DNA from 3 places in the Peribacillus sp. P4_B1 genome. Region 3 is predicted to be linked to each of the others. Evidence: riboswitches for the same ligand, from Rfam matches in the RefSeq annotation. Region 3 holds a riboswitch; each other region holds the start of a gene.
The links. A riboswitch is a leader RNA that binds a small molecule or an ion and turns the genes downstream of it on or off. The one in region 3 is predicted to bind cobalamin.
Positions count from the first base shown of each region.

Region 1: another riboswitch for cobalamin. It lies ahead of AC1DVK_RS07135 (ABC transporter substrate-binding protein); the one in region 3 lies ahead of AC1DVK_RS12360 (ribonucleoside-diphosphate reductase subunit alpha).
Region 2: another riboswitch for cobalamin. It lies ahead of AC1DVK_RS09880 (energy-coupling factor ABC transporter permease); the one in region 3 lies ahead of AC1DVK_RS12360 (ribonucleoside-diphosphate reductase subunit alpha).

Region 1 covers NZ_JBFUHM010000009.1:35,688-37,956, forward strand. Annotated here, with positions in the region: gene AC1DVK_RS07130 (polysaccharide deacetylase family protein) at 1-637, shown strand, start outside; cobalamin riboswitch at 724-898, shown strand; gene AC1DVK_RS07135 (ABC transporter substrate-binding protein) at 1,059-2,024, shown strand; gene AC1DVK_RS07140 (FecCD family ABC transporter permease) at 1,987-2,269, shown strand, end outside.
Region 2 covers NZ_JBFUHM010000013.1:49,419-51,687, reverse strand. Annotated here, with positions in the region: gene AC1DVK_RS09885 (energy-coupling factor ABC transporter substrate-binding protein) at 1-229, opposite strand, end outside; gene AC1DVK_RS09880 (energy-coupling factor ABC transporter permease) at 231-974, opposite strand; cobalamin riboswitch at 1,154-1,351, opposite strand; cobalamin riboswitch at 1,554-1,743, shown strand; gene AC1DVK_RS09875 ((2Fe-2S) ferredoxin domain-containing protein) at 1,895-2,263, shown strand.
Region 3 covers NZ_JBFUHM010000018.1:6,692-8,960, reverse strand. Annotated here, with positions in the region: gene AC1DVK_RS12365 (manganese-dependent inorganic pyrophosphatase) at 1-882, opposite strand, end outside; cobalamin riboswitch at 1,176-1,357, shown strand; gene AC1DVK_RS12360 (ribonucleoside-diphosphate reductase subunit alpha) at 1,497-2,269, shown strand, end outside.

The DNA.
Region 1 (2,269 bases), on a different contig from region 3:
TCATAGCATTTCTGAAGGCAATGGCCTTCGGGTACCAAAAGAGGAATTCCGATTACAAATGACGTGGCTTCGGGAAAATGGTTACTACACATTATCCCCTGAAGAAGCATTTCTCGTTTTAACCGAAAATCGGATGCCGAGTGAAAAGTGTGTCTGGCTTACTTTTGATGATGGCTATACAGATAACTACACGGACGCTTTCCATATACTAAAAGAATATGATATGAAAGCGACTGTCTTCATGATCGGGAAGTCCATCGATAAAGGTCATCACCTGACTGAAAATCAAATGATGGAGATGAGGGGGAAGGGGATTTCGATCGAAAGCCATACTATCAACCATTTGGAGCTGAACCGAATGACGGCAGAGCAGCAAGAAGCGGAAATGGTCCAGTCAAAGGATCTGTTTGATCGTATCCTGCAACAGGACACGACAGTGCTTTCCTATCCAGTTGGTCGTTATAATGAAGAGAGTCTCAGGCTTTCAGAAGAAGCTGGATACAAGATGGCAGTCACTACTGAACCTGGAGGAGCTTCAAGGGACCAAGGGATGTATGCCTTGCATCGAGTTCGGATTTCACCTGGATTATCAGTCGATGGGTTCGCGTCGCTGATAGAAAATGCTTCAAATCATTGAAAATGGACGGTGCATTTCAAACTTGTTCAGAAAAATCATATAATAATCGATTCTTACATGGTGTATAATGAAGGCAGTGAAAATTGTATACATATGAACGATTTGGTGTCTTAATGACTTAAAAGGGAAGTTGGTGAAATGCCAGCGCGGTCCCGCCACTGTATTTGGGAGCTGACGGCTGTGTACCACTGTATGGGATATGGGAAGGTGCCGTTGACGATGACCATGAGCCAGGAGACCTGCCAAGATTCGTACACCTGTAACCTACGCGGATGGGAAGGTGTGTGGCAGACCCTAAGAGTCCGTAATGATATTGTTGCCATACAAGCATCTTCCGTTTAACGGGAGGTGCTTTTTGTTTTGGGTGCCTTCCGAGATTATTAGGTGAAGAAATTAAATGAAAAGATTGTGGGGAATGAAAATGAAGAAGATTTTTGGTTTGATATTGTTGATGTTACTGACTGCAGGCATGATGGTTGGCTGCAGTGACGCTACTGATGAAGGAAAAGAAAAGCAGCAAACGAATCATGCTCAACACGACGCTTTCCCGATTACGATTAAAGATGCAACGGGCGAAAAAGTAACGATAGAACAAAAACCGAAGAAAATCGTTACGTTGATACCAAGTAATACAGAAGTGGTATTTGCACTTGGTTTAGGTAAAAAGGTCGTTGGTGTTTCCGACAATGATAATTACCCGGAAGAAACGAAAAAAATTAAAAAAGTTGGCGGAATGGAAATGAACACGGAGCTGATTGTCTCCATGAAGCCTGACCTTGTTCTTGCCCATGCATCAAGTGCCCATAATTCAAATGAGGGATTAAAGCAGCTTAAGGATGCTGGAATAGATGTCCTTGTAGTCAATGATGCACAAAGCTTTGACCAAGTCTATGAATCTATTGAAATGATTGGAAAGGCAACGGGGGAAAATGATAAGGCAAGCGAAATCGTTGCGGATATGAAAACGAAGCTCAAGGATATTCAGGAAAAAGTCAAATCCGTTAAGGAAGCGGATAGGAAGACCGTTTTAATTGAGGTTTCGCCATCACCGGATATATATACACCTGGAAAAAATACCTTCATGGATGAAATGCTTCATATTATTTCAGCGGATAACGCTGCTGCTGAATTGGACGGCTGGGCAAAAATTGATGAAGAGTCGATGATTGCTGCAAATCCGGATGTCATCATTACAACGTATGGTAATTATACAAAAGATCCAGTAAGTGAAGTGACAGGCCGAAAAGGATGGCAAGACGTAAATGCCGTTAAGAATGGCCAAGTCTTTGATGTCCCTTCTGACTTGGTGACCCGTTCCGGTCCACGCTTAATAGAAGGAGTAGAGGAACTTGCAAAAGCAGTCTATCCGAACCAATTTGACAACTAAATGGGCGTTTGCTTATTTGATTGCGTTGTTAATTTTGTTATTCGCAATGACGATAGGCATTTCCTTTGGTTCGGTGCCAGTTCCGATTTCCGTACTTATACAAATAATCGGCAAGGAGATTTTTCACTTGCCGATTTCTGCCGATCCGGATGTGATGCTTACGAATATCGTGATGAACATCCGCTTGCCGCGTGTGCTGCTCGCTGGTTTGGTTGGGGCATCACTTGCGATTGCCGGGGCAGCCT
Region 2 (2,269 bases), on a different contig from region 3:
CAATGAAACCAGCTCCGATTGCAGCTTGCAGCGCAAATAATAAGCTTTCTGTTTCTGCACCTGGTGGCTCCCAAATACTGTTGAACCATGGCTTATATTCCGGATGGATATTTGTGATGGCTTCTTCAGCTTCGCCGTCGGCACCGCCAAATTCCGTTCCTTGTTGGGTGATTAACGGTATGGTAGCAAGAATGACAACCAGGAAAAGCAGCAGTAAACTTTTTTTCATATTAACGGGCCTCCTTAGATAAAACTCGCAGCAATTTCAATTCGCCTAGATTGTATTTTTTTAAGAAATTCATCACAACGACTGTCAATAATCCCTCGCTGATTGCCAAGGGAATTTGGGTCAGGGCAAAAATCCCTGCAAACTTAGTGAATGAGGCCATGAATCCCCCTACCTCGGATGGAAAAGCAAGAGCAAGTTGAACGGAAGTTACCACATAGGTTCCTAAATCTCCAAAAGCAGCTGCCAAGAAAACGGCAAGAGAAAAAGACCACCCCAATTTAGTTGCGCCCTTGAAGACAAAGTAAGAAATGAACGGTCCGCATACTGCCATGGAAAATGCATTGGCCCCTAATGTCGTCAACCCTCCGTGAGCCAGTAATACAGCTTGAAATAACAGTACGATGGAACCCACGACACTCATGGCCAATGGTCCGAATAATATGGAACCCAAACCAACTCCTGTAGGGTGTGAAGAACTTCCCGTAACGGAAGGAATCTTCAGGGCCGATAATATGAATACAAATGCTCCCGATAGGCCGAGTATCATTTTTGTTTCTGGGTTTTCCTTTACTTTGGACCTAATCGACCGGTAACCCAAGATTAAAAATGGAAGGATAATGGCCCACCAGAATATGGCCCATTCAATCGGTAAAAATCCCTCCATAATATGCATGGCCATAGCACGTTTTGGTACAAGAAGCAATAAAATGACAAAATAAAGAATTTTCCAATTGTCTTTTTTCATTCTTTCTCCTTTCAACACTTTTAATTTTTTCTAATCAAGGCTTTTAGAAGAAAAGCGGCGCCCAACATAAAAAGCACTTCTCTAAAAAAGAAAGAAGTGCGTAATGAACAGGAATTCCATAGCATAAACCAACCACGGGCTATTCTGCCTGATCCGCACACCCATCCTCGTAGGCTGAAACAGTTTCACGCTTCATGGCAGGTCTCCTGGCTTTGGTTCATCATCCCATTACATCCTTCCCATCTCATTTGACAGTGGATTAACCTTAAGGCAATAGGACTTCCCTTTACAGTGGCGGGACCGCTCCGGATTTTCACCGGCTTCCCTTTTAAGCTGAATTTCCGAGAAAATTCAACACCATAAAACTTATGTAATTATTTTGAAAAATCTCGTATAGTTTATCATAAAGAAATAATTCCAGCTACACTCTCTTTTTTTTTTTTAGGCTAATAACGCAGAGAAGCGAGGCATGGAGCTGGATTTACCCTATTAAACTTTTCTAAACAGTCGGAATAAACTTTGAATTTTGCTAAAGTTGTTATATGATAGATAAAGTTAGCTAGAAATGTATAATAAAACCAAATATTTCATTTTAAAAGTGCTCTTGTGTGAATTATCAAGGGATAATAGGGAAATCGGTGAAAATCCGATGCAGCCCCCGCTACTGTAAACGCTGATGAAATTGTCGATGACCACTGGCTTAATGCCGGGAAGGGACAAAGTAAAATGAAGCGTAAGCCAGGAAACCTGCTTTTGAAATTGTATGATACTTTTCGGAGGGAAAGGTAGAAGGACTATGACGATTTTGGGAGATTCAGCATATTTGCCGAAGGCTCCTCATTCATATAGTTTTTTTAAAACCTTAACTCTTATGTTAAGGTTTTTTATTTTGCCTTTTCCCTGAACTCAGGAGGAAGAAGATGACTACTTGGAACTTGCAGGGTACTAATACGCATCTGTTGATTTGCAATGGAAGCAGTTGCATGAAAAAAGGCGGGGAAGAAGTAACCCAAGCGATTCGCGATGAAATTACTTCAAAGGGACTGGATATGAAAGTTCATACAACCAGGACACGCTGTAACGGAAGATGTAAGGACGCCTGCGTTGTAATTGAGTATCCCCAAGGGAGATGGTATCGGGTGGATACCCCAGATTACGGTCGGAAGATTGTAAGTAATATCGATGATGGGGAGTTTGTGCCACAGATGATCTACCAATTCAGTGATGGGGAAATGATCCCTAATCCAGATTTTCCTGCTCATACGGGTATTTCAAAGAACAAATCGTAAAAGGAG
Region 3 (2,269 bases):
CGATACAACGCCCTCTAAGACGGCAATGTTATTGTTTAATGAAACGTCATATGCCTTTTCCACTGCATCAGCCGCTTTTCCAAGAGCCAAGGCCACAGAATCATTGGTCAAGATATCCGTTACGACGAATAGGAATAAATCCAATTCCTTCACAGCGATGACCGATTCAATGGCTGCTTCTATTTCAGCTTGCTTAGCAAGAACTTCGTTCGGATCTACAGCATTGACCTGAGCTATCTCAACTTTAGCCATTCCCATGGAGAATTCTTTTGCATCAAGAGTGATTAACTGGGCAATCGTCTTGTCGCTCAAGTCAGCTCCCGCCTTCAACATTTCCAAGCCATATGTTTCAGCGTTTACTCCCGCAATATCAGCCAGTTCCATAGCTGCTGCAACGTCTTGCTCTGTGCATGTCGGGGATTTGAACAATAAAGAATCGGAAATTATGGCAGATAGCATAAGTCCGGCGATCGCTTTAGGGACTTCAATGCCGTTTTCTTTATAGATTTTATTTAAAATCGTTGCCGTACAGCCAACTGGCTCCGCACGGTAATATAAAGGATCGCTTGTTTCAAAGTTAGCGATACGGTGATGGTCGATAACTTCCAACACACGGACTTGGTCAATATCTTCTGCACTTTGCTGGCGTTCGTTGTGGTCGACCAGAATCACGCCATCCGCTTCCCCTGCCACTTTTTCCACAAGGCGGGGAGCTTCGAATTTGAATTGGTCCAACGCATATTGAGTTTCACCATTCACTTCACCCAGACGAACTGGTTCAGCGTTGATACCTAGTTGCTTTTTAAGATCTGCATAAGCGATTGCTGAACAGATTGTGTCTGTATCCGGGTTTTTATGTCCAAAAACTAATACTTTTTCCAAGATTTTAACCCCTTTTTCATAAATATTTTTCCGCGAATCCCCTCATCGCAATAAGGGAGACCCACCTTTACTATACACTTTATTTTAACACAAAATCCCGTAAATTCAGTGCTCGAATTACCCATTCCCCAATAAAATCTTTCATTCTCAATCCCTCTACCTTCACTTTGTCAATAGATAAGGGTTGGTTTTTCTCAAATATATTAGTTGAATTATCATCGTATATGGCTTACGATAATATAAGCAGAAATACTAGATATTGATTACACAAACAATACTAATAACTATATATAGAATATTTTATAATCCAAGGTGCCAGTGATGGCTGAAAAGGGAATCCGGTGTAAACCCGGAACTGTCCCCGCAACTGTAAATGTGACGAAATGAGAAACCACTGTATAGCTCTCTCTATACGGGAAGGACTCAAAGTAGGATGATCATGAGTCAGGAGACCTGCCTTGATTTTTTCATGTTTCTTATTCTTCGGGGATTGAGATGATGAAACGATAGTATAATGGCTATTTTTTCATGGTTCTTTTATTCTATCGTTTGATCCGCTCAATCCATTTGGGCGGTTTTTTTATTTTAGCGGAAGTTTACAAGGAGGATTATTAATGACTCAAACATATAACTCTACCATAAGCGAAAATGACACCGAAACGAATTCAATCCAGCTTGAGATGTTATCAAAGGAATTCGAAGGCCGTCTCGATATGGAAAAGTTCAAAAAGCGTTTTATAAAATGGCTTGATCGCAAAAGTGACTCAACCGATGAACAGGCATCAAAAAAACTGATTCAGCTCGCTCTTGAAAGTGTGGATATAGATGCTCCCGATTGGACGTTCGTTGCTGCAGCAGAACTATTGAATACGATGTATAGGGATGCACAGGCAAATCGAGGTTATGAAGGCATGAGTTATGGCCCATTCTATGAACTGATCACGGAACTCTCGCAACTTTCAGAAGGCCAGCGTTATCCCATTTATAAATCAGAACTGCTAGCTTCTTATACGAAAGCGGAAATTGAGGAATTGGGTTCGGTGATCGACCCGGAAAAGGATAAATTATTTTCTTACATAGGCATTTACTTATTAAACGATCGCTACCTAGCCCGCCCAAAAAAAGACAAGGTCTACGAACTGCCTCAAGAGCGCTTCATGATCATCGCGATGGAAATCATGCGAATGGAAAAAACGGAGCATCGTCTTCAACTAATAAAAGAAGCTTACTGGGCTATGTCCAACCTTTATATGACTGTTGCGACGCCTACTCTATCCAATGCAGGTAAAACGCATGGACAGTTAAGCTCTTGTTTTATCGACGCAATTGAGGATTCCATTGACGGCATCTATCTATCTAACTACGATGCTGCAAAAGTATCAAAATT